Regions from separate parts of the Bacillus sp. Marseille-Q1617 genome, predicted to be linked through region 2. Evidence: a T-box and tRNA genes for the amino acid it is inferred to sense, from the RefSeq annotation. Region 2 holds a T-box; the other regions hold tRNA genes.
The links. The T-box of region 2 lies ahead of lysS (lysine--tRNA ligase). A T-box ahead of a tRNA ligase gene usually reads a tRNA of that ligase, here a tRNA-Lys.
Positions count from the first base shown of each region.

Region 1 (9,707 bases), on a different contig from region 2:
ACCAAAATGAACGGTTCGTTTCACTTTCATCATTCCTTTATCAAGTTATTTTGTAGGTAATCGAGAAAAAGATTTTCCAGCTTTTTATAAATCATGTTTTCATTAGCGGACGAGTAAATCATCATCGATCTATGATCTTCAATAAGACTCGTACTGATGATACTAAGGATTTCCTGCTCTCTTTTGCTTAAATTCTCTGGAGCGACCATCAGCAGGAGGCTTTTCATCTCAAGATCCGCCCCATCCATTCCCTTGATGATGCACGGTTGATCTAAATGGGCAATCTGGAAAAGCAGCATCATGACGTTTTTATCTCGGCAATGGAAAAGGCCCATATTGGTGTTCGGGATCCCGAGGCCGCCTTTTTTCTCCCTTTCAACAAGTTGATTCAACACGGATCGGGGATTCGTCACCAGATCATCCTTTTCAGCATTTCCCACCATCTCATGTAATACAGCGTGATGACTCTCTACAGAGGACATCCGGTAGACACGGAAATGATCGAGGATGGATTGGATGCTCGAATGAACATCTTTTATTTCCTTCAGTAAACCTCTGATTTCTGTAGGTCGTGTGTTATCCTCTTCCCGTGGAGATGGCTTCATATATTTTTTTCGCGTGATTTTTTCGATGTTTTTTTGGAGATAATCCTGAATGAATCCGATGTCCTTTTCGCTTAACAACGGATTGACCAAAAGATAATCAACCTCGGTAAATGGAAGCCTTACCGTAGAAACCACGAGGTCATAATCACCCAGGTTCGCAGTCCGGAAATCTGCAATCGATAAGATATCCACAGAATGAATCATCTTCAATTCTTTTTGAATGCGGCTTGCGAGCATCTTTGATGCCCCGATGCCGGTTGGACAGACCACGACGGCGTCGATTTTGACCTTTTCCTCATTCATCAGAAGCGCAGAGCCGAAATGCAGGACGATATACGCAACCTCGGCATCTGGGAAATGTATATCCGTAAATTGGTTTTCAAGGCTGTTTTTGACCGCCAAAAACAGGACCGGATATTTTTCCTTGATTTCCTCCGTCAGCGGATTGAATAATTCCATCTGCTGCTTCAGCCTGAAAATCGATGGTCCCATATGGGCCAGGAGACCCTGAAACAGTGAAAAGTCGTCAGTTAAATCAACATTCAGGTTGGTGGAAACATCCTTGACAACTTTTTTAATCAGATGCCCTAGAAAAATACTGTCATAATAAGCAGCATCCGTTTCTTGTACCTTGGAGCCTTTTAATATGAGCGTCAAAAAGTTGATATCCGATTCGGTGATCCGTATTGAAAGGACCTCCTCCAGCTCTCCGGCAATCTCCATCATCAAATTGTATTCACTGGAGTAATGGCTTTCCACTTGGTTCATTTCGGTTATGACGCAGTCATTCTGCGTCCGCTGAATGCTCAGGCAGACATGTACGACCAGGCCGATATAATCGTTGTCTACAAGGCTCAGCTGTTCATTGGATAAGTGCCTGTCAATCGTCTGATAGACAGCCTTCAGATGATCCGGCTGGAAATATCCAAGAACCGGTTCATTGAATGCATGACCTTTTTGCATTAAATACAAGCTTTCAATGATATCTTCATAAAAATAAACGAGAAAGAAGCTTGCAAGAGCATGCCGCTTACTGGCTTCATTCGCAATCATCTCTACACCCACCCCTCTCTTCCTGGTGAGCGTGATGCTGAATTTATTCAGCCAATCTGCCAGTTCGTCAAGATAGGCGCTTAATGTGGTGACACTGATTCCCAGCTGATTGGCAAGGACCTGCTTTTTGAAAGAAGGTCCATCATGCAGCAGGGTGATCAATAATTGCAGCTTTCGTTCTTCAGGTGTTTCATCTGTAGGGCTTGCTTCTGCCAACCCTTGAATCAGCCTGTAGATATGCTCGTTCTTTCCGTCAATGAATAATCCATCACTCGGCGTCCGCTTCAGCTCCAGATGATACTGTTTCAAAATGGCTTCGATGGATTTTAGATTCCGTTGGATCGTCCGGCCGCTGACATTCATAAAAGCAGAGAGAGAGTGAACGGTATGCTTACCCGATGTTTTTACAATCAATTCTATAATCGATTTTTCCCTTGAGGTAATGAACATGTTCTCCCTCCGTTTCTTTATGGTATAGTCAGCGCCTTAAATGTGTATTGAGTAAGTTATTTGTAGTTTAGATTTTAACCGCCAAAACGGAAAGGCAAGAAACACCTTTCCGGATTGAATATTAGTTGTTATTGATGATTTCTTTCAGTTCTTTAGCTGTTTTTGCCTGTACCATCTTGTCTACGTTCTCCTGCTCGGAGCAGATGACGGCGATGCTTGACAGGATCTCAAGATGCGTGCCATCTTTACCGGCGATACCAAAGATCAGCTTTGCCTGTTCACCGTTAAAGTCCACGCCTTTCGGCACTTGAATGACCGTGAATCCTGATTTGATGACCGCTTTCTTCGCGTCTTCCGTACCGTGGGGGATGGCCACGTTATTCCCCATGTATGTCGTCGTGATGCCTTCTCTTTCGATCATTGCATCGACGTAACTGTCTTCTACATAAGCAGCTTTCACGAGTGCTTCCCCGGCAAATCGGATAGCGTCTTCCTTCGTCTGAAACTCCTGGCCGATGAAGATGTTTTCTTCTCGTAGAAGATCGTCATCCCCGTCTCCCTGAGGTTCGACTCCGACTGCTTCCTTTTCTGCATCCTCGACAAGCTCATCCTGTTCTTCCGTGATGTCATTTTGGAGGCTTCCAATAAGCTTATCGTATTCCGGACTTGAAAGGAAATTATCGACCGAGATGTGGTATGCATCCGGCAGTTTATTCTTCGCGCGCGGCGTCAATTCTTCCTGAGTGATGACTACCTGTGCATCAGCCGGCAGATTACTGATTGCTGTATTCGTTACGAAAATATCAAGTCCTGCCTCCTTCACTTTTTTACGCAGTAATGACGCACCCATCGCACTGGATCCCATTCCCGCATCACAAGCAAAGACAATTTTATTCACTTCACCAGGAAGTGGGCCCTGCTGCTGATTGATTTGTCCGGAAACAGAACTCTTCTTTCCTTTCATTTCTTCCATTTTCTTCGTTGCTTCTTCAATATTGTCTTCCTGTTTCTTGCTTGATTTCAAGACGATCGCCGAAACGATGAATGACACAACCGCTGCTACAATGACAGCCGCAAAGTTTGCCAGATACTTCATACCTTCAGGAGGTGTGACAGCAGCAATCGCCAGGATGCTTCCCGGCGAAGCAGGAGCGGAAAGGCCGCCGCCCAATAGAACAAGCGTGAAGACTCCGCTCATTCCTCCCAGTATGACTGAAAGAAACAGCATAGGTTTCATAAGGACATAAGGGAAGTAAATCTCATGGATCCCTCCCAGGAAATGAATGATTGCTGCGCCAGGAGCGGATTGCTTGGCAGTCCCCCTGCCGAACAGCATAAATGCGAGCAATACACCAAGACCCGGTCCAGGGTTCGCTTCCAGTAAGAAAAGAACCGATTGACCCGTTTGCTGTACCTGTTCCAACCCAATCGGTGAAAGGACACCGTGGTTGATGGCATTATTCAAGAATAAGATTTTTGCAGGTTCGATCAACAGACTTGTCAGCGGCAGCAGCCCTGCACCGATAAGCCAGTCAACACCGGCAACCAGAAGCTTTGTCAGTCCGTCAACAGCAGGTCCGATCCCGAGAAACGCAAGGATTGCAAGGATCCCGCCAAGTATTCCCGCCGAGAAGTTGTTAACAAGCATCTCAAACCCTGCACGGATCTTCCCTTCGATTGCACTGTCAAATTTCTTGATGCCGTAACCGCCAAGCGGTCCCATGATCATAGCACCGAGGAACATCGGGGTATCAGGTGCACCTACGATGACCCCCATTGTAGCGATCGCACCCACGACTCCGCCGCGCTGATCGTGCACAAGCTTACCGCCTGTATACCCGATCAAGAGAGGCAGAAGATACGTGACCATCGGCCCCACTAATTTGGCAAGGCTTTCATTTGGAAAAAAACCGGTAGGAATAAATAATGCAGTAATCAATCCCCATGCAATGAAGGCACCGATATTCGGCAAGACCATAGAACTGAGGAAGTTACCAAACTTTTGTATTTTAACTTTTACAGTTGATTGAGCCATTTTTCTCTTCCTTTCTATATAAATCAAGTACTCATATATTAATCATAGGTCACGGAATACTGAACAACAAGGAAGATGAAAACTAACTTTGTCACAGCGGTGACGACAAACCTATTGTTTCTCCCCGGCTCTTTTCTAATACTTTGCAGAGTTAACATATCTTCAAAAAAAAGATTCACAAAAAGAAACGCCCTATGGAAATTCACAGGGCGTTTCTACTCTTCTTATTTATAAGGCACGCTCGGGAATGAACTTGAAATCCCTCCAAGGATTCAAGCATGGCAGCTGCTTTTGAGCGATGATTACTTACATATAAAATAAAAAAGACTATCGATTAGATAGTCTTTCAGAATGACCCGTACGGGATTCGAACCCGTGTTACCGCCGTGAAAGGGCGGTGTCTTAACCGCTTGACCAACGGGCCTTAATGGCGGAGAAGGAGGGATTTGAACCCTCGCGCCGGTTGCCCGACCTACACCCTTAGCAGGGGCGCCTCTTCAGCCACTTGAGTACTTCTCCATATGGCTCCGCAGGCAAGATTCGAACTTGCGACCGATCGGTTAACAGCCGATAGCTCTACCACTGAGCTACTGCGGAATATTAAGATGGTGGGCCTAAGTGGACTCGAACCACCGACCTCACGCTTATCAGGCGTGCGCTCTAACCAGCTGAGCTATAGGCCCTTGGAGCGGGTGATGGGAATCGAACCCACGACATCAGCTTGGAAGGCTGAGGTTTTACCATTAAACTACACCCGCAAAATATATGGGGCGACTGATGGGAATCGAACCCACGAATGCCGGAACCACAATCCGGTGCGTTAACCACTTCGCCACAATCGCCATGAAAAGTATGATATAAATGAAAAATGGTGGCTCAGGACGGAATCGAACCGCCGACACATGGATTTTCAGTCCATTGCTCTACCAACTGAGCTACTGAGCCATCATATGTAAAATTCCTAATCATAGAGTGTGATAGTCCATCGTCCAGCTTTCAGAAAGATTATTCAAGATGCTGCTCAAGCTGTACGCTGATGTTTATTCGATGAAGCTTATTCACCGTGCTCTACCAACTGAGCTACTAAGCCACACTATGTAATTAGTGGCGGTCTGGACGGGACTCGAACCCGCGACCTCCTGCGTGACAGGCAGGCATTCTAACCAACTGAACTACCAGACCAAGAATTTTTGCGCCAGCAAAATATTCATCCATCGGTTACCCCTTAGATTACTATTTGCTTTAACAAAAATGGTATTGCGGGGACAGGATTTGAACCTGCGACCTTCGGGTTATGAGCCCGACGAGCTACCGAACTGCTCCACCCCGCGACGATAATAAACGTTTAAATAAGTTGTGATCCTACGAATACAGATCCGTTAGAACCACCCCGACTTCAGTAAGCTTATTCAAGCTGCTGCTCAGTCGGTGCGCTGATGTGCAAGCTCCGAAGATTATTCGGACGTGCTCCACCCCGCGACGATAATAAGGGTAAAAAAATAAATATGGCGGAGGAAGAGGGATTCGAACCCCCGCGGGCTTTAACACCCCTGTCGGTTTTCAAGACCGATCCCTTCAGCCGGACTTGGGTATTCCTCCGTGTTTTAAAATGTGAATGGTGGACCTTGTAGGACTCGAACCTACGACCGGACGGTTATGAGCCGTCTGCTCTAACCAACTGAGCTAAAGGTCCGTATTGGTAGCGGCGGAGGGGATCGAACCCCCGACCTCACGGGTATGAACCGTACGCTCTAGCCAGCTGAGCTACACCGCCAAGAAACATTTTAATGAAATTTTCAGATGTTTTGCTGAAGCAAATACATTGAAGATTATTTTACTCCGCTTACGCTGCGTAAAAGGTAAGATATTTTGCTGAAGCAAAAATCTTTGGTGGAGCCTAGCGGGATCGAACCGCTGACCTCCTGCGTGCAAAGCAGGCGCTCTCCCAGCTGAGCTAAGGCCCCATCTAAAGTGGTCGGGAAGACAGGATTCGAACCTGCGACCCCTTGGTCCCAAACCAAGTGCTCTACCAAGCTGAGCTACTTCCCGATATAGATGGCGCGCCCGAGAGGAGTCGAACCCCTAACCTTTTGATCCGTAGTCAAACGCTCTATCCAATTGAGCTACGGGCGCTTAATATAATTAAGAATGTTTGCTTCCGCAAATTAAGGAAATATCTTTTGCCAGAGCAAAAATCTTTGGTGCCGAGGACCGGAATCGAACCGGTACGGTAGTCACCTACCGCAGGATTTTAAGTCCTGTGCGTCTGCCAGTTCCGCCACCCCGGCAAAAATCTTTGGAGCGGAAGACGGGATTCGAACCCGCGACCCCCACCTTGGCAAGGTGGTGTTCTACCACTGAACTACTTCCGCAAATATGGTGCGGGTGAAGGGACTTGAACCCCCACGCCTTGCGGCGCCAGATCCTAAGTCTGGTGCGTCTGCCAATTCCGCCACACCCGCATGTAATGAGACATTTGCCTTTTGCAAACATCAAATGGTGAGCCATGAAGGACTCGAACCTTCGACCCTCTGATTAAAAGTCAGATGCTCTACCAACTGAGCTAATGGCTCATATAAAAATGAGTAAAACCGAAGTGGTGCCGGCAAGAGGACTTGAACCCCCAACCTACTGATTACAAGTCAGTTGCTCTACCAGTTGAGCTACACCGGCGTGTAAAGTTGTTTTGCAATACTCGTCCAATATACTCAGCATTGAATACATTGTAGAAATTAAGGACGTTTTTTCCTTCGCTCTTAGTAAAGGAAGGAAAGATCTTTTACTCCGCTCACGCTTCGTAAAAATCTATGGTGGAGGATGACGGGATCGAACCGCCGACCCTCTGCTTGTAAGGCAGATGCTCTCCCAGCTGAGCTAATCCTCCAAAATATAAATCGCCTGGCGACGTCCTACTCTCACAGGGGGAGAGCCCCCAACTACCATCGGCGCTGAAGAGCTTAACTTCCGTGTTCGGCATGGGAACGGGTGTGACCTCTTCGCCATAGTCACCAGACTGTTATCCTTTTTAAAGGACAAGTATTATTATATCTTTTTCAGAGATAATTTCAAGTATTAATTTAAAATTTATCCCCTGAAAACTAGATAAAGGATTGATGTCAAGAATACCGGTATTGCCGTTGTTCATTTAAAAATGACTCTTTGTGGTTAAGTCCTCGATCGATTAGTATCAGTCAGCTCCACATGTCACCATGCTTCCACCTCTGACCTATCTACCTGGTCATCTTCCAGGGATCTTACTCACATAAAGTGATGGGAAATCTCATCTCGAGGGGGGCTTCATGCTTAGATGCTTTCAGCACTTATCCCTTCCGCACATAGCTACCCAGCGATGCCTTTGGCAAGACAACTGGTACACCAGCGGTGCGTCCATCCCGGTCCTCTCGTACTAAGGACAGCTCCTCTCAAATTTCCTGCGCCCACGACGGATAGGGACCGAACTGTCTCACGACGTTCTGAACCCAGCTCGCGTACCGCTTTAATGGGCGAACAGCCCAACCCTTGGGACCGACTACAGCCCCAGGATGCGATGAGCCGACATCGAGGTGCCAAACCTCCCCGTCGATGTGGACTCTTGGGGGAGATAAGCCTGTTATCCCCGGGGTAGCTTTTATCCGTTGAGCGATGGCCCTTCCATGCGGAACCACCGGATCACTAAGCCCGACTTTCGTCCCTGCTCGACTTGTAGGTCTCGCAGTCAAGCTCCCTTGTGCCTTTACACTCTGCGAATGATTTCCAACCATTCTGAGGGAACCTTTGGGCGCCTCCGTTACTCTTTAGGAGGCGACCGCCCCAGTCAAACTGCCCACCTGACACTGTCTCCCACCCCGATAAGGGGCGCGGGTTAGAATTTCAATACAGCCAGGGTAGTATCCCACCAACGCCTCCACCGAAGCTGGCGCTCCGGCTTCCAAGGCTCCTACCTATCCTGTACAAGCTGTACCAAAATTCAATATCAGGCTACAGTAAAGCTCCACGGGGTCTTTCCGTCCTGTCGCGGGTAACCTGCATCTTCACAGGTACTATAATTTCACCGAGTCTCTCGTTGAGACAGTGCCCAGATCGTTACGCCTTTCGTGCGGGTCGGAACTTACCCGACAAGGAATTTCGCTACCTTAGGACCGTTATAGTTACGGCCGCCGTTTACTGGGGCTTCGATTCGCACCTTCGCTTGCGCTAAGCACTCCTCTTAACCTTCCAGCACCGGGCAGGCGTCAGCCCCTATACTTCGCCTTACGGCTTCGCAGAGACCTGTGTTTTTGCTAAACAGTCGCCTGGGCCTATTCACTGCGGCTCTTCGAGGCTATGCACCTCAAAGAGCACCCCTTCTCCCGAAGTTACGGGGTCATTTTGCCGAGTTCCTTAACGAGAGTTCTCTCGCTCACCTTAGGATTCTCTCCTCGCCTACCTGTGTCGGTTTGCGGTACGGGCACCTTTTTCCTCGCTAGAGGCTTTTCTTGGCAGTGTGGAATCAGGAACTTCGCTACTATAATTCGCTCGCTGTCACAGCTCAGCCTTCACGATGATGGGATTTGCCTCATCATCAGCCTAACTGCTTAGACGCACATATCCAGCAGTGCGCTTACCCTATCCTCCTGCGTCCCCCCATTGCTCAAACGGAAAAGAGGTGGTACAGGAATATCAACCTGTTGTCCATCGTCTACGCCTATCGGCCTCGACTTAGGTCCCGACTAACCCTGAGCGGACGAGCCTTCCTCAGGAAACCTTAGGCATTCGGTGGATGGGATTCTCACCCATCTTTCGCTACTCATACCGGCATTCTCACTTCTAAGCACTCCACCAGTCCTTACGGTCTGACTTCACTGTCCTTAGAACGCTCTCCTACCACTGACACCTAGAGGTGTCAATCCACAGCTTCGGTGATACGTTTAGCCCCGGTACATTTTCGGCGCAGAGTCACTCGACCAGTGAGCTATTACGCACTCTTTAAATGGTGGCTGCTTCTAAGCCAACATCCTGGTTGTCTAAGCAACTCCACATCCTTTTCCACTTAACGTATACTTTGGGACCTTAGCTGGTGGTCTGGGCTGTTTCCCTTTCGACTACGGATCTTATCACTCGCAGTCTGACTCCCATGGATAAGTCTTTGGCATTCGGAGTTTGTCTGAATTCGGTAACCCGATGAGGGCCCCTAGTCCAAACAGTGCTCTACCTCCAAGACTCTTACACATGAGGCTAGCCCTAAAGCTATTTCGGAGAGAACCAGCTATCTCCAAGTTCGATTGGAATTTCTCCGCTACCCACACCTCATCCCCGCACTTTTCAACGTGCGTGGGTTCGGACCTCCATCCAGTGTTACCTGGACTTCATCCTGGACATGGGTAGATCACCTGGTTTCGGGTCTACGACCACATACTCATTCGCCCTGTTCAGACTCGCTTTCGCTGCGGCTCCGTCTCATCGACTTAACCTTGCATGGGATCGTAACTCGCCGGTTCATTCTACAAAAGGCACGCCATCACCCGTTAACGGGCTCTGACTACTTGTAGGCACACGGTTTCAGGTTCTCTTTCACTCCCCTTCCG
Region 1 covers NZ_CAHJXM010000002.1:1,004,454-1,014,160, reverse strand. The annotation lists gene HWX64_RS16495 (mannitol-1-phosphate 5-dehydrogenase) at 1-33, opposite strand, end outside; gene HWX64_RS16490 (BglG family transcription antiterminator) at 30-2,108, opposite strand; gene HWX64_RS16485 (PTS mannitol transporter subunit IICBA) at 2,230-4,143, opposite strand; tRNA gene HWX64_RS16480 (tRNA-Glu) at 4,496-4,567, opposite strand; tRNA gene HWX64_RS16475 (tRNA-Ser) at 4,572-4,662, opposite strand; tRNA gene HWX64_RS16470 (tRNA-Asn) at 4,666-4,740, opposite strand; tRNA gene HWX64_RS16465 (tRNA-Ile) at 4,750-4,826, opposite strand; tRNA gene HWX64_RS16460 (tRNA-Gly) at 4,828-4,901, opposite strand; tRNA gene HWX64_RS16455 (tRNA-His) at 4,910-4,985, opposite strand; tRNA gene HWX64_RS16450 (tRNA-Phe) at 5,013-5,088, opposite strand; tRNA gene HWX64_RS16445 (tRNA-Asp) at 5,249-5,325, opposite strand; tRNA gene HWX64_RS16440 (tRNA-Met) at 5,401-5,474, opposite strand; tRNA gene HWX64_RS16435 (tRNA-Ser) at 5,650-5,742, opposite strand; tRNA gene HWX64_RS16430 (tRNA-Ile) at 5,760-5,836, opposite strand; tRNA gene HWX64_RS16425 (tRNA-Met) at 5,841-5,917, opposite strand; tRNA gene HWX64_RS16420 (tRNA-Ala) at 6,032-6,107, opposite strand; tRNA gene HWX64_RS16415 (tRNA-Pro) at 6,116-6,192, opposite strand; tRNA gene HWX64_RS16410 (tRNA-Arg) at 6,200-6,276, opposite strand; tRNA gene HWX64_RS16405 (tRNA-Leu) at 6,343-6,431, opposite strand; tRNA gene HWX64_RS16400 (tRNA-Gly) at 6,441-6,515, opposite strand; tRNA gene HWX64_RS16395 (tRNA-Leu) at 6,521-6,605, opposite strand; tRNA gene HWX64_RS16390 (tRNA-Lys) at 6,641-6,716, opposite strand; tRNA gene HWX64_RS16385 (tRNA-Thr) at 6,741-6,816, opposite strand; tRNA gene HWX64_RS16380 (tRNA-Val) at 6,952-7,027, opposite strand; rRNA gene rrf (5S ribosomal RNA) at 7,040-7,156, opposite strand; rRNA gene HWX64_RS16370 (23S ribosomal RNA) at 7,305-9,707, opposite strand, start outside.
Region 1: it encodes a tRNA-Lys, which carries the amino acid that the T-box ahead of lysS (lysine--tRNA ligase) is inferred to sense. The anticodon was not compared.

Region 2 (9,707 bases):
GAGTCCTCCCCCACGCTCCTCATACAAGAACTCACCCAAAATTAGATTGGAACCGTCCCTCAGTTTTCATGTGAGCCCAAAATAATAGTAATATTATACTCTTTTATATTGGTTTGCCAATTTTTGTTTTATTAGCTGTTTAGAGGGAAAACGCCGAATAGAATGCCAAAACACTTCAAGGAGAGTTTTGATTAGCCATCAGCAAGAACTCCAGTACGAAGGTAAGGTGGAAAGTTCGGATTCTGCATACGTAAGTCATATCCATAGAGGAATAACATCTGATGAAACGGAGGTTATAATATGAGTGAAAAAAAGGACAAGGACTCAGTTGAACAGCAAAAAAAGAAAGAGGAAGGCCAGGATATTGATCCCCAGCGTGATACGGACAAGCCTGCACACAGCAAGAATGAAAAGACCGACAAATAACTTTCCGGATTTGAACGATAGTACGAATCACTAAATCCCTCCTGATAGGTAACATCATCTGATCAGGAGGGATTTGTCTAACTCAGAGAATTCCCCAGGTTGTAAATCCTTGAAAAGGAGGAATGGACAATGGACAAGAAGATCCCTGTCACGTCAGTAAAATCAGGCCAACTGATTGAACCGGCACCCGGGATTCATCAATACACCAATCAGGTAGTCAATCTTTTTTTTATTGGTGATTACAACCGATGGGTGCTGATTGATGCGGGCATGCCAAAGTCCGCAGACGAGATCATGGAACAGGCAGAGAAGCTTTACGGAAAGGGTGCGCGACCGGAAGCCATCTACCTGACACACGGTCACTTTGACCATATCGGCAGCCTTGAAAAGCTGATCAGCGTTTGGGATGTGCCTGTCTATGCTCATAGGGAAGAGTTTCCGTATTTAACAGGTGAGCTTGATTATCCTACACCTGACCCGAAGGCAGGCAGAGGCATGGTTGTGAAGCTGTCTCCTATGCTTTTCCCACATGAGGGGATTGACATAACTGGGAAGATTCATTCCTATTCAGATGATCATCAACTGCCCCACCTGCCTGGATGGCAATGGATCCATACGCCGGGGCACACACCGGGACACGTCTCGTTTTATCATCACGACAGCAGGGTCCTTATCGCAGGCGATGCACTAATTACTGTAAAACAGGAATCAATAGCCCATGTACTCACTCAAAAAAAGGAACTTGACGGTCCACCGGATTATCTGACCCAAGATGAGGATTTAGCTGTCCAGTCTATGAAAATCATCTTGAACATGAAGCCGGATCTTCTTCTCAGCGGCCATGGCATGCCGATGACGGCGGATGAATTGAATAAGAGTATCGAGGGTTTGATTTAAGTTCGCGCGTCCTCAACAGTTGTTTTTTTATAAAAGGTGAAGCTCTTCTGAATCAGGGAGGGGCTTCACCTTTTTAGGCGACTCATACACCGTGCTTCTTGATTGAAGAGAAGAAATAGCATAATAATATCAGGCTTCAGGTCCACCTTCCCGCCAACTTATGATACTATCTCAATAAGAAGAACAGTGCAGGACAGGAGGCAACCATGCCAAAAACGAAATACATAGAAATCTATGAAGACCTAAAACATAAAATTGAACAGAATATGTATGAATATCAGCAGCTGCTGCCTTCGGAGAATACGCTGGTAAAGGAGTATGAGTGCTCGCGGAATACGGTGCGGCGCGCGATCGGGAATCTGGTGAGCGACGGGTATGTCCAGACGAAACACGGCCAGGGTGTGCGTGTCATTTATCAGGATTTCAAGCAGAATGAGTATATGTTCGGGGAGACGGAGTCGTTCAAGGAGTTTGCCCGGCGGAATCATAAAAAACATGAGACGAAGGTGATAGTGTTTGAGGAGCTGACGGTGGATGACGAGCTTCATGCGCTTACCCTGATTCCGGCCGGGGTTGAGGTGTATCATCTGAAGCGTGTCCGTTACCTTGAAGGAAATCCTGTCATCATGGACCACAACTATTTCAGGAAAGATGTGGTGAAGGGGCTGACGGTCGAGATCGCGGAGGATTCGATTTATGAGTATCTGGACCGGGAACTTGATCAGCGTGCGGTCACCGCCAAGCGGAAGATGGTGGTGGAACGTACGACGGAAGCTGATGAGACGTATTTGAATCTGGATGGTTTCAACAGCGTGGTGGTGGTGACGAGCCATATCTTCAATTCGGATGGTGTCATGTTCGAGCGTACCCAGTCGCGTCATACGCCTGGGAATTTTGTTTTCTTTGATCAGACACAGCGGAAGTAAGAAAAGCGAAGGCGCTTTAGCCCCAAATAGTAATTTCATCATTGAATTTGACTTGCCAATTTATTCATTGTAAAATATTCTTAATTTTCTATATGAAACAATTGGCTATGAAGAGAAGAGTAATTTTGATTCATTATTTTCAGAGAGCTCCGGCTGGTGAAAAGGAGTAATAATAATCTTAATGAAAAAAGACTTGGAGCTTCGTGCGGATTTAAGAATTTTCTTAATGATGCGGCGACGGGATCTCCCGTTATAGAGATAGGGTATAATCAAACATAAAATTGCCGTACCCGAAGAGGTTGATATGGTGACATATCAATAAACTGAGGTGGTACCACGGAGATATAACTCCCGTCCTCAAGATGAATAATCTTGGGGGTGGGAGTTTTTTTGTTGTTTAAAAGGAACAATCCAATGATTTATAAAAAACTAAAAGAATGGAGTGATATGTATGAGTAATGAACAAACAGAGGGCAGAATGGAGAAGTTAGAGACATTAAGATCTAATGGAATTTCAGTATACCCAGAAAGGTTTTCCACTAATTATGAACTTTTTGAAGCCTCTCAGCTTGAAGACGGTACTTCTGGTGTCCGAGTGGCGGGTAGGATCATGAGTATTAGAAACTTCAACAAATTAATTTTCATAACCATTTCAAACATTCAAGGCAGTTTACAACTACTTTTAAAAAGGGATGAGGTTGGTCAGCTGCTGTTTAAGCAATTTAATGATGTAGTAGATATAGGAGATTTTATTGGCGTGACAGGTCGAATGTATACTACCAGGACGCAAGAAAAAACATTACGAATCGAAAGCTATGTTTTTCTTGGGAAAGCATTGCGGAGCCTTCCAGAAAAATGGCACGGCTTAAGCAATATTGAACTTCGATATAGACAGCGTTACTTAGATTTAATGATGACAAAAGAGACACAAAATCGATTACTGTCCAGGAGCAAAATGGTCCGGGCGATTCGCAGGTTTTTTGAAGACCAAGAATTCCTGGAAGTAGAAACGCCAGTGTTGCAGCATACTTCATCAGGTGCCATTGCGAAACCTTTCAGGACCTATCATCATTCATTAGATACTGAATTAAACTTACGGATTGCTCCGGAAACTTATTTGAAAAGGTTAATCGTAGGTGGTTTTACGAAAGTATTTGAATTGGCAAAATGCTTTAGGAATGAAGGGATAAGCCCTCAACATCTTCAAGAATTTACAATGGTCGAAGGTTACGCAGCATACTGGAATTATGAAGATACAATGAAATTAATGCGCGAGATGGTATTGTTTATTTTAAGGGAAACTTTTCATACCACAACGATTACATTAAAAGGACAAACGATTGATTTTTCACTTGAATGGGAAGTGATCTCCTTCAGGGATATAATTCACAAAGAAACAGGAATAGATATAAACCTTTATCCTGATGTAAAAGATCTATACCAGGAAACGAAAAGAAGAAATATTGAACTGGATCATACTGAAATTAATTCTTTAGGGAGAGGTAACTTCATTGATTTACTGTATAAAAAAACGTGCCGGCCTCAACTTGTAAAACCAACATTTTTAATTCAGCACCCTATTGATTTATCCCCACTCGCCAGAGCGAATGATGAGGATCAAACTCTTACCGATCGTTTCCAATTAGTCGTAAATGGTGCCGAAATTATTAATGCTTATTCTGAACTTGTTGATCCGGTTGAACAAAGAAAAAGGCTGGAAGCTCAAGCCATTCTAAAAAGTAATGGGGATTCAGAAGCTATGGAGATGGATGAAGATTATTTAACAGCTATGGAATATGGGATGCCTCCTATTTCCGGATGGGGATTTGGAATTGAAAGGTTATTAATGGTACTAACGGACAGCGATACAATTAAAGAATGTACATTATTCCCTTTGACTAAAAAGTTATAACGGCACTGTATATAAGCGAATATGCCTCTGAATAATACTAGCTAATTGATCATACAATACTTCACTCCGTTAAAGGGGGATAGAATGGAATAAGACAAAGAAAACCCCAGAACCAAAAGATTCTGGGGTTTTCTTTGTCTAAATAACGTTCAAAATAGACCTTAACTATCCAGCCAGCTTCCCAGCCAAATGAATAAACACACTCGAGGTCCATGTGTGCGCAAGATCTCGTAATCCTTCGCCTGTCTCAGCATGGAAGTTCTCCGCAAATCCGCCATGCTTGCAAAGGTCAAGGAATTTCCAGGCTACCTCTTTCGCCAGTTCATGTTCCCCGCATTCTTCAAATGCTTCCACGAACAGAAGGGTGGTCGGGGCCCATATTGGACCGCGCCAGTAGGCATCCTCTTCATAGAGAGGACTGTCGATGGCTTCCGAAGCAATTCCCCATTTGGTAAGATAGCGGTCGCTCTTCAGTGTGTCGATCATTTTTCTGCGGGCGGCTTCCGGCAGTTTATCGGAAAGGATGATGGAAACCAGCGGCAGATATCCTTCGCTTTCAATCGCTTTGCCGTCCCTTGTGAAGCGGGCGACGGGCAGGTCGTCGACTAGGAAGTATTCGCAGAATTTCTCTGTGTATCTGTCCGTTTCTTTTTCCCAGTGAGCTTGGTCTTCTGACCGGCCCAGTTTTCCTGCTACGACTGCGAGCATGTCCATCGACTTGATCAGGAACGCTGTCAGGTCGGGTGAATCGATGATGTCGGCATCCCTGAACACGGTGCTGTTGTCCTGGCCGGAGTCATTGCCGTGATGGTATTCGCAGATGCCGTCGCGGTTGAAGTCTTTGTAGTGAAGATAGAATTCTACGTGTCTCTTAATCTGTGAAAAAATGGTCTCCAGCTGTTCGGTGGAGAGGGTCATCTTTTCCATCATCTTCAGGACGAACAAACCTTGCACCGGCGGCTTGGAGAAGTTCCATCGGATGGTCGAGTCGCTGACGGACCCCGGGATCTGGCCTTTGTCGTCCTGGTGGTCGAATAACAGCTGGATTTGATCCCAAGCGAGCTGATCGTCGACACCGGCAAGGGCCAGTCCGTTGAAGGCGTTGTCCCAGCTCCATACACCAGGGAAGTTGGCATTCGACATATACATCGCTTTTCGTTTTAACAGGCCTTGCTCATTGACGATGCAGGTCCAGTTCAGATACGCGGCTTCTCTCAGTGTTTGTTCATATCCCTCAGGGACAGCCGGCTGTTTTTCCAAGAATGATAGAAAATGATTCGTGCTTTTATCGAGTGCGGCCTCGAATGAGTATTCTCTTTCTTCAGGGAAACCGCCATTGGTCGGCACGTCTTCGATGACACATAGGAAGTCCCCAGCGCCTTCAAGTTGGGTAATATGAATAGAGGACAGATTATCCGCCTCGACCGTGCTCCCGGTTGTGTCCATGAAGACATTCTGCTGAAGGGAGACGTTGCCGTCCGGGGCAAAGATCATGTACTTGGTGAGATTCTTGTAGCTGTTGATCAGGCAGAATTCTTCACCCGGGTTTCCTAATAGATAGTTATATTCGAAGTTGAAGACGGGCTGGGTGTCGAGGATGAGCCCGACGTTGTCACCGCTCCCTTTTACAAAAATACGCTCGGAATCTTCGAAGCAGAGATGAAGTTCCCCGCCGTCGAATGAAAGGGAGATCCGGAATTCGTCTGCTTCATATGTGTATGGTACGGGGGTGCCGTTCACGGCCGGGATAATCTTTAGGGCATTTTGATGCTGCTTGGATTTCCCCCGAACCGAGTTCAGGTACAATCCGTTTTTCTCAGGCGTTTCGCTTTCCTGGAAGGTGAGGGCCATATAGGAACCGAAATGGCTCATCGGTGTAATTGTGATATCCATGTTGAACTCTCCTTTTTTTCAAAATTGTCTTGACAATAATTGATAACAATTTATACTGTACTATAACGAACTTGTTTAAACAAGTTGAAAATTTTATGAAAGCGATTAATCGAGGAGGTCAAGGTGATGGGCTTTAAGGAAAATGTTTCTGACATTATAAAGAATATAGGCGGCGCCGGGAACGTTAGCAGTGCTTCGCATTGTGTGACAAGGCTGCGCCTGGTGCTTGTGGATGAGAGTTTGGTAGATTTAGAGGCCCTTGAGGCAAATGAACTTGTGAAGGGGACGTTCTCAGCGAGCGGACAATTCCAGGTGATCATTGGTCCGGGCATGATTGAAAGGGTTTACAGCGAATTTGTCACGCAAACCGGTGCGGAGGCCGTGACGAAGGACGATATGAAGAAGGAAGTGGCCGAGAAGGGGAATGTCATCCAGAAAGGTGTCAGGGTGCTTGCGGATATCTTCATCCCGATCCTGCCGGCGATCGTTGCGGCCGGTCTATTGCTCGGGCTGAATAATATGCTCGCCAATCCAGGCATCTTCTATGATAAAAAATCACTGCTTGACGTTCACACTGGCTGGACAGGTTTTGCCGAATTTATCAATGTGATTGCGAATACAGCGTTTACATTCCTGCCGGTGCTCATCGCCTGGTCGGCTGCGAAGAAGTTCGGCGGAAGCCCGCTGCTTGGGATCGTACTTGGTTTGTTACTAGTTCACCCATCACTTATGTCCGCTTATGCGTATGCGGAGAATCCGGGGGACGTTGAATACTGGAGCCTGTTCGGATGGGATATTGCGAAGATCGGGTATCAGGGTCAGGTACTGCCGGTCATTTTTGCCACATGGATCTTGACCTGGTCTGAAAAGCAATTGAAGAGGGTCATCACGGATAATTTACAGATGATTTTTGTGGCACCGCTTGCATTGGTGTTCGCGGGGCTGTTGACGTTCGGAGTCATCGGACCGATCACGATGACAGGTTCGAACTGGATCACGGACGGCATCCTGTATCTCTTTGAAGTATCGCCTGTCATTGCCGGGGCCGTGTATGGATTCATCTCCGGTCCGCTTGTGATCACAGGGATGCATCACATCTTCTTGGGTGTCAACTTACAAATGGCCGGAACGCTTGGCTACGTTACACTATGGCCGATCGGGGAAACGGTCACACTTGCACAGGGTGCTGCAGCATTAACAATGTTCTTCATCATTAAGCAAAACAAGAAGCTGAAAGGTGTGTCCCTGACAGCAACCCTTTCAGCATGGCTCGGTGTAACGGAACCGGCCATCTACGGAATCAACCTCCGATTCCGCTACCCGTTCATCGCAGTGATGATCGGAAGCGCCGTTGGAAGTGCGTACCTGGCAGCCCAGGGAGTGAAAGCGACATCCGTCGGAGTGGGCGGCGTGCTATCGTTCCTGTCCGTTTATCCTGAACACTGGGCATTCTACTTTACCGGAATGGCCATCACGTTTGTCATCACGGTTGGATTGACGTTTGGGTTCTTTAAGAGTAATTTCTTTAAGGCAGGAATGACGGCTGATGGAAAAGCTGGTGCTAAGAGCAGTGCTGGTGTGAAAGGTGAGAAGTTGAAGGCTGAGAATGCATCGGTTTGATAGAAGGAGAACGGGGTGCCCGGATGGGTGCCCCGTTTTTTGTGCATTATTTTAAGGCCCGTCCCAGCGCGCGTTAATGCGTTAATGTATGTTGGGACGGGCTTTAAAGTTTTGCAGGGGCATAGGATTATGTTAGTTATGACACTTCTAGATATATTAGGGATTTTTCCTGCTCTCCCTCTCTTTCAGTCTTTTTACCCACCTGATTCTATGGTAACTTTAATAAAATAATAGTTTTATTTTTCAAACAATAAAATTACGCAGTTACCATGGAGGCGCTATGTTTTTCTCACTTCGCAACCGATTATTTATGATTTTCACTTTGCTGCTGACCTTTCCATTTCTAGTTCTATCAATCTTAATTCCCAACTGGTTTACGTCTATCATGGAAGAACGCACGACAAGTTCGACGATTGAAATGATGGAGCAGTATTCGTTGTATATTGATTCGATCACGTCACAGGCAGAGGATTTAGGAAAGCAAGTACTGGTGAACCCTACCACTCAGGAATGGATTAAGTCTGAGGAGAATGACAGGGAGGCAGGGAGTGCCGAACGTCTCCTGATGAAGAACCAGTTGAAGGCAGAATTATCTTCCATGATGATCAACAATTCCAAATCGATGTCTGTATCGGTTTTTCTCAACGATGGGACGGGGACTGCGGGAAATCTTCCTCCGCTAGAAAAAACGATATGGTTCGATGATTTCTATAAAAACGATCAGCGCTGGCTCCGGTCACATAATGATTTGATGGCTGATCACGTGAACAGTTACCTTCTTCCCCTCTTTGATATCAACACGCTTGATTTATCCGGGGTCATCAAAGTGAACTTTCCATCGTCCCTCCTTGAGAAAGCATTAAGCAAGATCAAGCTGGGGGAGAAAGGGAGAGTCTATCTCCTGGACAGGCACGGCAGAAATGTGCTGACCGGGAGTATTGATACACCTGAGAAGGTATTAAAAGAAAGTTTAAACACCATAAAGACAGAGCCCAAAAAGTCAGGATTAATAGAGGTCCCTTTCGAGAAGGAAGAGTATATGCTTTTCTATCAGAAGGCAAGGGTCGGGGAATGGATACTGGTCAGCGAAATTACCAAGTCCGAATTGTTCTCCCGGATCAATGAGCTTCAGAAGAACCTTCTTTTGACAAGCGGCTGGATATTCTTATTGACGATTATGGCGTCTTATCTGCTTTCTTCAACGATTGTAAAACCTTTAGGGAAATTGACCGGTGCCATGAAGCTGGTTGAAACGGGAGATTTTAAGAAAGCCAAGCAATTGATCCCTTTCATTAAGACAGCAAATGATGAAATTGGCTATGTGGTGGATGTGTTCGGCCAGACGACCAACCGTTTGGACACCCTGATTGAAACGGAATATGAAGCCAATATACGCAGGAGGGATGCGGAGTACAAAGCGCTGCTGCTGCAGATCAACCCTCATTTCCTCAATAATACCCTGGAGACCATCGGCGGGCTTGCAGCTCAAGGGAAGAACAAAGAGGTGATCGATGTGACGATTCATTTAGGGAGAATCATGAGATATTCCCTTAACACGGAATCGGATACGGTAACCCTCGGTGAAGAGATGACCTATATACGGAGGTTTTTGGAAATTCTGAAGCTGCGATATGAAGAGGCCCTTTCAGTTTCCATTGAGGAAGATCCAAAAGCTTCTGCGCTCCCAATCATAAAGTTTGTCATCCAGCCTCTCGTGGAGAATTCTGTGAAATACAGCTTCATAGAAAAGACGGAGGCAGTTCTTCGTATCTCGACCAAGAAAGTGGATGACTGGGTGGAGATAAAGATCGAGGACAATGGAATTGGAATTCCTGAGTCCATTGTGAAGGAATTGAAGCGAGACCTGGGCGGTCACGAATCGCGGGCTGTATGGGTAAGCAAAGGACGCAGCATCGGACTTAAAAATGTCCTGGGGCGTTTGAAGCTGTATTACGGAGAGAATTTTACCTATCACATTACATCTGAAGAGAATCAAGGCACAACCATTTCCTTGTGCATAAAAAGTGGAGAGG
Region 2 covers NZ_CAHJXM010000001.1:700,015-709,721, forward strand. The annotation lists gene HWX64_RS03450 (3-methyladenine DNA glycosylase) at 301-426, shown strand; gene HWX64_RS03455 (MBL fold metallo-hydrolase) at 556-1,323, shown strand; gene HWX64_RS03460 (UTRA domain-containing protein) at 1,530-2,249, shown strand; T-box leader at 2,348-2,611, shown strand; gene lysS (lysine--tRNA ligase) at 2,701-4,161, shown strand; gene HWX64_RS03470 (amylo-alpha-1,6-glucosidase) at 4,327-6,054, opposite strand; gene HWX64_RS03475 (PTS transporter subunit EIIC) at 6,181-7,674, shown strand; gene HWX64_RS03480 (sensor histidine kinase) at 7,955-9,707, shown strand, end outside.

Region 3 (9,707 bases), 560 kb from region 2:
TCCAACCATTCTGAGGGAACCTTTGGGCGCCTCCGTTACTCTTTAGGAGGCGACCGCCCCAGTCAAACTGCCCACCTGACACTGTCTCCCACCCCGATAAGGGGCGCGGGTTAGAATTTCAATACAGCCAGGGTAGTATCCCACCAACGCCTCCACCGAAGCTGGCGCTCCGGCTTCCAAGGCTCCTACCTATCCTGTACAAGCTGTACCAAAATTCAATATCAGGCTACAGTAAAGCTCCACGGGGTCTTTCCGTCCTGTCGCGGGTAACCTGCATCTTCACAGGTACTATAATTTCACCGAGTCTCTCGTTGAGACAGTGCCCAGATCGTTACGCCTTTCGTGCGGGTCGGAACTTACCCGACAAGGAATTTCGCTACCTTAGGACCGTTATAGTTACGGCCGCCGTTTACTGGGGCTTCGATTCGCACCTTCGCTTGCGCTAAGCACTCCTCTTAACCTTCCAGCACCGGGCAGGCGTCAGCCCCTATACTTCGCCTTACGGCTTCGCAGAGACCTGTGTTTTTGCTAAACAGTCGCCTGGGCCTATTCACTGCGGCTCTTCGAGGCTATGCACCTCAAAGAGCACCCCTTCTCCCGAAGTTACGGGGTCATTTTGCCGAGTTCCTTAACGAGAGTTCTCTCGCTCACCTTAGGATTCTCTCCTCGCCTACCTGTGTCGGTTTGCGGTACGGGCACCTTTTTCCTCGCTAGAGGCTTTTCTTGGCAGTGTGGAATCAGGAACTTCGCTACTATAATTCGCTCGCTGTCACAGCTCAGCCTTCACGATGATGGGATTTGCCTCATCATCAGCCTAACTGCTTAGACGCACATATCCAGCAGTGCGCTTACCCTATCCTCCTGCGTCCCCCCATTGCTCAAACGGAAAAGAGGTGGTACAGGAATATCAACCTGTTGTCCATCGTCTACGCCTATCGGCCTCGACTTAGGTCCCGACTAACCCTGAGCGGACGAGCCTTCCTCAGGAAACCTTAGGCATTCGGTGGATGGGATTCTCACCCATCTTTCGCTACTCATACCGGCATTCTCACTTCTAAGCACTCCACCAGTCCTTACGGTCTGACTTCACTGTCCTTAGAACGCTCTCCTACCACTGACACCAAAAGGTGTCAATCCACAGCTTCGGTGATACGTTTAGCCCCGGTACATTTTCGGCGCAGAGTCACTCGACCAGTGAGCTATTACGCACTCTTTAAATGGTGGCTGCTTCTAAGCCAACATCCTGGTTGTCTAAGCAACTCCACATCCTTTTCCACTTAACGTATACTTTGGGACCTTAGCTGGTGGTCTGGGCTGTTTCCCTTTCGACTACGGATCTTATCACTCGCAGTCTGACTCCCATGGATAAGTCTTTGGCATTCGGAGTTTGTCTGAATTCGGTAACCCGATGAGGGCCCCTAGTCCAAACAGTGCTCTACCTCCAAGACTCTTACACATGAGGCTAGCCCTAAAGCTATTTCGGAGAGAACCAGCTATCTCCAAGTTCGATTGGAATTTCTCCGCTACCCACACCTCATCCCCGCACTTTTCAACGTGCGTGGGTTCGGACCTCCATCCAGTGTTACCTGGACTTCATCCTGGACATGGGTAGATCACCTGGTTTCGGGTCTACGACCACATACTCATTCGCCCTATTCAGACTCGCTTTCGCTGCGGCTCCGTCTCATCGACTTAACCTTGCATGGGATCGTAACTCGCCGGTTCATTCTACAAAAGGCACGCCATCACCCGTTAACGGGCTCTGACTACTTGTAGGCACACGGTTTCAGGTTCTCTTTCACTCCCCTTCCGGGGTGCTTTTCACCTTTCCCTCACGGTACTGGTTCACTATCGGTCACTAGGGAGTATTTAGCCTTGGGAGATGGTCCTCCCAGCTTCCGACGGGATTTCACGTGTCCCGCCGTACTCAGGATCCACTCAAGAGGGAACGAAGTTTCAACTACAGGGTTGTTACCTTCTTTGACGAGCCTTTCCAGACTTCTTCGTCTACTCCGTTCCTTTGTAACTCCGTATAGAGTGTCCTACAACCCCAAGAGGCAAGCCTCTTGGTTTGGGCTACATCCCGTTTCGCTCGCCGCTACTCAGGGAATCGCATTTGCTTTCTCTTCCTCCAGGTACTTAGATGTTTCAGTTCCCTGGGTCTGCCTTCCATACTCTATGTATTCAAGTATGGATATTGTTCCATTACGAACAATGGGTTCCCCCATTCGGAAATCTCCGGATCAAAGCTCACTTACAGCTCCCCGAAGCATATCGGTGTTAGTCCCGTCCTTCGTCGGCTCCTAGTGCCAAGGCATCCACCGTGCGCCCTTCATAACTTAACCGAATTGGTTGTTACAAGGTGTTAAAACCTAAAATGGCGATACTCGGTAATTTCTTGACTATCAATTTATCTTTATCTAGTTTTCAAAGAACAAGGCTACTGATTTGCTTCACATCGTGAAACACATCAGTGAATTTCCTTCGTGCTGCCTTGCGCTGAGGTGAAGACAACATCTTCGAATCAGCTTTGCCGCAAGCGCAAAGAAAATAAGAATTACTTGTTGTGAAACAAGTAATATCATTTTGATGGTTGAACCATCAAAACTGAACAAAACTTCGACTGTCAAACGTTTCATATATATTCCTTAGAAAGGAGGTGATCCAGCCGCACCTTCCGATACGGCTACCTTGTTACGACTTCACCCCAATCATCTGTCCCACCTTAGGCGGCTGGCTCCAAAAGGTTACCTCACCGACTTCGGGTGTTACAAACTCTCGTGGTGTGACGGGCGGTGTGTACAAGGCCCGGGAACGTATTCACCGCGGCATGCTGATCCGCGATTACTAGCGATTCCAGCTTCATGCAGGCGAGTTGCAGCCTGCAATCCGAACTGAGAACGGTTTTATGGGATTGGCTAAACCTCGCGGTCTCGCTGCCCTTTGTACCGTCCATTGTAGCACGTGTGTAGCCCAGGTCATAAGGGGCATGATGATTTGACGTCATCCCCACCTTCCTCCGGTTTGTCACCGGCAGTCATCTTAGAGTGCCCAACTGAATGCTGGCAACTAAGATCAAGGGTTGCGCTCGTTGCGGGACTTAACCCAACATCTCACGACACGAGCTGACGACAACCATGCACCACCTGTCACTCTGTCCCCCGAAGGGGAAAGCCCTATCTCTAGGGTTGTCAGAGGATGTCAAGACCTGGTAAGGTTCTTCGCGTTGCTTCGAATTAAACCACATGCTCCACCGCTTGTGCGGGCCCCCGTCAATTCCTTTGAGTTTCAGTCTTGCGACCGTACTCCCCAGGCGGAGTGCTTAATGCGTTAGCTGCAGCACTAAAGGGCGGAAACCCTCTAACACTTAGCACTCATCGTTTACGGCGTGGACTACCAGGGTATCTAATCCTGTTTGCTCCCCACGCTTTCGCGCCTCAGTGTCAGTTACAGACCAGAAAGTCGCCTTCGCCACTGGTGTTCCTCCAAATATCTACGCATTTCACCGCTACACTTGGAATTCCACTTTCCTCTTCTGCACTCAAGTTCCCCAGTTTCCAATGACCCTCCACGGTTGAGCCGTGGGCTTTCACATCAGACTTAAGAAACCACCTGCGCGCGCTTTACGCCCAATAATTCCGGACAACGCTTGCCACCTACGTATTACCGCGGCTGCTGGCACGTAGTTAGCCGTGGCTTTCTGGTTAGGTACCGTCAAGGCGCCGCCCTATTCGAACGGCACTTGTTCTTCCCTAACAACAGAGTTTTACGATCCGAAAACCTTCTTCACTCACGCGGCGTTGCTCCGTCAGACTTTCGTCCATTGCGGAAGATTCCCTACTGCTGCCTCCCGTAGGAGTCTGGGCCGTGTCTCAGTCCCAGTGTGGCCGATCACCCTCTCAGGTCGGCTACGCATCGTCGCCTTGGTGAGCCGTTACCTCACCAACTAGCTAATGCGCCGCGGGTCCATCTGTAAGTGGTAGCAAAAAGCCACCTTTCAACAGTTCCTCATGCGAGGAACTGAGTTATCCGGTATTAGCCCCGGTTTCCCGGAGTTATCCCAGTCTTACAGGCAGGTTACCCACGTGTTACTCACCCGTCCGCCGCTGATCTCAGGGAGCAAGCTCCCTTTGATCCGCTCGACTTGCATGTATTAGGCACGCCGCCAGCGTTCGTCCTGAGCCAGGATCAAACTCTCCGATAAAAGTTTGAATAGCTCTTTTTTGTAACGATATTCGTTACGGTAAATCTAGAATTAACGTTGACGTATTGTCTTGTTTTGTTCAGTTTTCAAGGTTCAAATGGTTAAATTGGAGCGGGTGATGGGAATCGAACCCACGACATCAGCTTGGAAGGCTGAGGTTTTACCATTAAACTACACCCGCATATATAATATGTATTGTGATGGTCGGGAAGACAGGATTCGAACCTGCGACCCCTTGGTCCCAAACCAAGTGCTCTACCAAGCTGAGCTACTTCCCGTTTCAGAAGCATTTAGTTCTTTTCATTCTTTCATACTCGCTTGTAGAAGAATTAGTGGCGCGCCCGAGAGGAGTCGAACCCCTAACCTTTTGATCCGTAGTCAAACGCTCTATCCAATTGAGCTACGGGCGCAGTATGTTAGATCCTTTTGGTGCGGCCGAGAGGACTTGAACCTCCACGGGGTTGCCCCCACTAGGCCCTCAACCTAGCGCGTCTGCCATTCCGCCACGACCGCGTTTAAAGCGACAAACACTATTATAACTAGGATTCACTGCTGTGTCAACAGTTTTTTAAAAATAATAATGCGGGTGAAGGGACTTGAACCCCCACGCCTTGCGGCGCCAGATCCTAAGTCTGGTGCGTCTGCCAATTCCGCCACACCCGCATGTAAATGAAAGATATTTTGCTGTCGCAAAAATCTTTGGTGAGCCATGAAGGACTCGAACCTTCGACCCTCTGATTAAAAGTCAGATGCTCTACCAACTGAGCTAATGGCTCATAATGGCTGGGCTAGCTGGATTCGAACCAACGCATGTCGCAGTCAAAGTGCGATGCCTTACCGCTTGGCTATAGCCCAATGCCTCGAAAAGTGACGAGGTTTATATAATAACATGTCCACCTCGTGGTCGTCAACCACTTTTCTAAAAAATATTCTGGCGGTCCGGACGGGACTCGAACCCGCGACCTCCTGCGTGACAGGCAGGCATTCTAACCAACTGAACTACCGGACCAAAGTTTTTTGCTTTAATAACTGTCATTAACTTGCGAGAGCGAAATAACTTACCTTAAATTGTTTCTGCGAAACAACCTCACCACAAAACGGTGCGTTTATCTCACATTCAATTTTGAAATAAAAATAAAAAAATGACCCGTACGGGATTCGAACCCGTGTTACCGCCGTGAAAGGGCGGTGTCTTAACCGCTTGACCAACGGGCCAGGATAATAAAATATAATGGCGGAGAAGGAGGGATTTGAACCCTCGCGCCAGTTGCCCGACCTACACCCTTAGCAGGGGCGCCTCTTCAGCCACTTGAGTACTTCTCCATAAAAATGGCTCCGCAGGCAGGATTCGAACCTGCGACCGATCGGTTAACAGCCGATAGCTCTACCACTGAGCTACTGCGGAACGTGAAGTATTCTAACGCTTTGTAAAATGTCTTATCGACTCTTTCGATTATAATGACTCAGCCGCTTCTTGTCAACTATTTTTCATAGAGTTTTTTAACTGTGTTATCCCTTTTTTCTTACCCTGTTTGGGTTGACCGGCAGCTAGGAACCCTGCTTTAGTTCTTCACGAAAAATAAGCTTCCCTTTACATCGTCCGCATACATATTTTTTTGTATCGATCCTTCTTTTCCTCTTGAATGTCAGATTGCATTTTGAACAGGAATAAATCAGTATTCTCCGGGCCCGTTTTGGGGTTGATAACGCGGTGCAGTGTCTAGGGGCCCCGACTTTATGAAGAAGATTTTTGAAGTCCGCGTCTCTATGCTTGTATCCCTTTCCTTCAATATGAAGGTGATAATGGCAGAGTTCATGTTTGATAATGCCAATCAATTCCGATACCCCATGTTCCTTCAAGTATTTCTCGTTAATATCTATATTGTGGCTCCCAAGCATGTACCTTCCGCCAGTCGTCCTGAGCCTGGGGTTGAAATAAGCTTTATGCTGAAATGGTTTATGAAAATATTGAAGTGAAATTTCTTCTACCAGGGTTTGCAGCTCTTCGTTTGTCATCCTCATTCTCCTTACCTTTACTCGTTTTCCAGCACAGGACAATCGTTTGAAGCATACACATAGATTATATAACATCCTGAAAGAATAGACACCGGCTGTCGTTTCAAGAATGTTTTCTGGAGATTGGAATAAGGAGGGTACCTTATGCCAAACTGGCTCGTTAATCAGATGAGGAAGGCATATCTTGAGAAGAATCGATATCAGATTAAACTTCTTAATCAATGCTGGAATTTTTATAGGAAGAAAAACTTCCCTCAACAATAATAATCGAAATGCCCAGGCCTCTCATTCGATAAGTCAGCCGGAAAGGCGTTTTTTGCCTTTTGGGTATGCTTGGCTTATGAACTCTAGCCTCTAGCCGCCGGAGCTCGACAAAAAGCTGACTTGATCGTTATCTTCAAGTCAGCTTTTATTTATTGAGCTTATTCTATTCAATTACTGAATCATCGTTAACGCAACTCTGCCCTTTTTCACATCGACACTGTCAACCCAAACGGTTACCACGTCTCCAACCGACACAACATCAAGCGGGTGTTTGACGAAGCCTTGTTTGAGCTTAGAGATATGGACGAGTCCATCCTGCTTCACGCCAACATCGATAAACGCACCAAAATCGACTACATTCCGGACGGTTCCTTGCAGTTCCATTCCTTCTTTTAGATCCTCCAGCTTCAATACATCTTTTTTCAGAAGTGGTTTAGGGAATTCGTCACGCGGATCTCTACCAGGGCGGATCAAGGCATCAATAATATCCTTCAGTGTTAACTTACCAATCCCCAGTTCTTCAGATACTTCCTCGAGGTTCAATTGATTGATTGCCTGCTTTAGATCATCACTTCCGATTGCTTCTTCACTGAATCCGGTTTTGGAAAGAAGCTTTTTTACATCTCCGTAGTTATCCGGATGAATGGGCGTCCGGTCAAGGAGTTCATTTCCTTCCATGATGCGAAGGAAGCCTATACTTTGTTCATATGTTTTGGCACCGAGTCTAGGGATTTTCTTTAATTGCGCCCTGGACTTGAATTTACCCTCTTCTTCTCTCTTTTTTACGATATTATTCGCTACCGTTTTTGAAAGGCCTGCCACATATTGCAGTAATGAAGAAGAAGCTGTATTCACGTTTACCCCTACTTGGTTAACGGCAGTCTCTACCACAAACGTCAATGACTCGTTCAATTTTTTCTGGGAGACATCGTGTTGGTATTGTCCTACACCTACAGATTTCGGATCGATTTTCACCAGTTCCGCAAGTGGATCCTGCAATCTTCTGGCAATGGATACAGCACTTCTTTCCTCTACCTGAAGAGAAGGAAACTCTTCTCTGGCTACGTCCGATGCGGAATATACACTTGCCCCTGCCTCATTCACGATCAGATAGAAGATTTCATTATCAATACTTTTCAGGACATCTGCCACGAATTGCTCCGTTTCCCTGGAAGCTGTACCGTTTCCAATTGCCACGACCTCTATCGAATGTTGATCGATCATCTTTTTCATCACTTCTTCTGAAGCAGCCTTTTGAGATTTAGGTGGATGCGGATAGATGACACTCACCTCAAGCATCTTGCCCGTTTCGTCGATCACGGCAAGCTTACATCCGGTCCTGTATGCAGGGTCTACTCCAAGAACCATTTTCCCTTTCATAGGTGGCTGCAGCAGCAGCTTTCTGAGATTTTCCGAGAAGATATGAATGGCTTGATTTTCGGCCTTATCTGTCAGCTCATTACGGATTTCCCTTTCTACAGAGGGCTGGATTAACCGCTTATAGCCATCCTCAATCGCTTCTTTCACCACAGTTACCACTGGAGAGTGTACATTTTTAATCACTTGTCTTTGTAAATAGTGAATAATGGAATCTCCATCCGGCTGGATATTCACTTTGATGATATCCTCTTTTTCCCCTCTATTCATCGCGAGCACACGGTGCGGGACGACTTTACTTACCGGCTCTCTGTACTCGTAGTACATCTCAAAGACGTTTTTCTCATCTTTCTCTTCATTTTTCACCTTCGTCTCTATAACACCCTTTCGGAAGGTTTGATTTCTTATGTATTCTCGAAAAGCCGCATCATCGGATATATACTCGGCTATGATGTCCTTTGCACCCGCAAGCGCTTCTTCTGCAGAAGACACTTCTTTTTCTTCAGATATATAGCGTGCCGCTTCCTTTTCCACATCTGCCGCTGCTGGAAAAGTCATGATCCACTCAGCTAATGGTTCCAACCCTTTTTCTTTGGCTACAGTTGCTTTCGTCCGTCGCTTTTGTTTATAAGGTCGATATAAGTCCTCTACCTTTTGCAATTTGTCAGCTTTTTTGATCGCTTGGGACAATTCATCTGTCAGTTTGCCTTGTTCATCTATCAGTCTGTGGACTTCTTCTTTTCTCTGTTCGAGATTTTGCAGGTAGTTCCATTGCTCCATTATATCTTTGATCTGGACTTCATCTAATGCTCCCGTTTGTTCCTTTCGATAACGGGCGATGAACGGTACGGTGTTACCTTCTTCTAATAATGAAATAACATTTTTTACGTTTTTAAGAGAGACATTTACTTTCTTTGCCACGATTTGCAGCAGATTTTCTTGATTCATCATTGTTACAGTCAATTTCACGACCTCCATCTAAAAGGGTTCTCCTTAAGTTTACCATATGAAAAGGCAAAAAAAGAAAGCTTACCCCAAGTCTAGAGCAAGCTTCCTACTATATATGTGGTATCATCAGCGGTTTCATCGACCAATGATTGAATATCATGCATGGTACTGTGCAAAGTCGGATATCTTTGAAGGACCGACTTAACACCTGAAATATTTAATCCATCTGAATGCAGCAGAAACCTCGAGTTAGATTCATACGTATAACGCTTAGTCTGATACTTTTGGGGTCTACCGGATAGGTAACCTGTCACCGGCAAAGGGTATGTAATCTTCCCTTCTGGTGAATACATGTAGAACCGGATATTTCCCACACAGCTGTATACGAATTCCTTTGAGTGGTAATACGCTTTAATAATGGCCACTGCAGCTCCACGTTTCCTTTGAAGCGCGTTATTGCAAAGGGCCATAAGGGTTTCCACATCTTCATGATGATTTTCTTCCACGATTTCCACTACTACATGCGATGATTCATATGCATATTTTCCGCTTCCCAAACCATCGGCTAAAACACAGACAAAGTAGTCATTCGTAGAGACGTAATAATAACTGTCTCCACAATATGGGTTTCCATTTTTTGAAACTTGTTCTGCATACAACTCAATTTCATTTTGTTGAAAATAACCCATTAATAATGACTCTCCGAATCAAAAGCCTCTTCCTGGATAGCTTCACGCAGTTTCTTTATAGCTCTGCGCTGCAAACGGGATACATGCATTTGTGAAATCCCAAGTTTTTCACCAGCTTCTTTCTGACTTAAGTTTTCCAGATACGTATATTGAATGATCGATTTCTCTCTATCCGAAAGAACGTGCAGCACTTTCTCAAGGACAAGGCG
Region 3 covers NZ_CAHJXM010000001.1:144,510-154,216, reverse strand. The annotation lists rRNA gene HWX64_RS00890 (23S ribosomal RNA) at 1-2,345, opposite strand, end outside; rRNA gene HWX64_RS00885 (16S ribosomal RNA) at 2,653-4,204, opposite strand; tRNA gene HWX64_RS00880 (tRNA-Gly) at 4,312-4,385, opposite strand; tRNA gene HWX64_RS00875 (tRNA-Pro) at 4,406-4,482, opposite strand; tRNA gene HWX64_RS00870 (tRNA-Arg) at 4,538-4,614, opposite strand; tRNA gene HWX64_RS00865 (tRNA-Leu) at 4,632-4,717, opposite strand; tRNA gene HWX64_RS00860 (tRNA-Leu) at 4,786-4,867, opposite strand; tRNA gene HWX64_RS00855 (tRNA-Lys) at 4,905-4,980, opposite strand; tRNA gene HWX64_RS00850 (tRNA-Gln) at 4,985-5,059, opposite strand; tRNA gene HWX64_RS00845 (tRNA-Asp) at 5,137-5,213, opposite strand; tRNA gene HWX64_RS00840 (tRNA-Glu) at 5,348-5,419, opposite strand; tRNA gene HWX64_RS00835 (tRNA-Ser) at 5,437-5,527, opposite strand; tRNA gene HWX64_RS00830 (tRNA-Asn) at 5,535-5,609, opposite strand; gene HWX64_RS00825 (SprT family protein) at 5,753-6,220, opposite strand; gene cmpA (cortex morphogenetic protein CmpA) at 6,365-6,484, shown strand; gene HWX64_RS00815 (Tex family protein) at 6,656-8,812, opposite strand; gene HWX64_RS00810 (PP2C family serine/threonine-protein phosphatase) at 8,902-9,498, opposite strand; gene sigB (RNA polymerase sigma factor SigB) at 9,498-9,707, opposite strand, start outside.
Region 3: it encodes a tRNA-Lys, which carries the amino acid that the T-box ahead of lysS (lysine--tRNA ligase) is inferred to sense. The anticodon was not compared.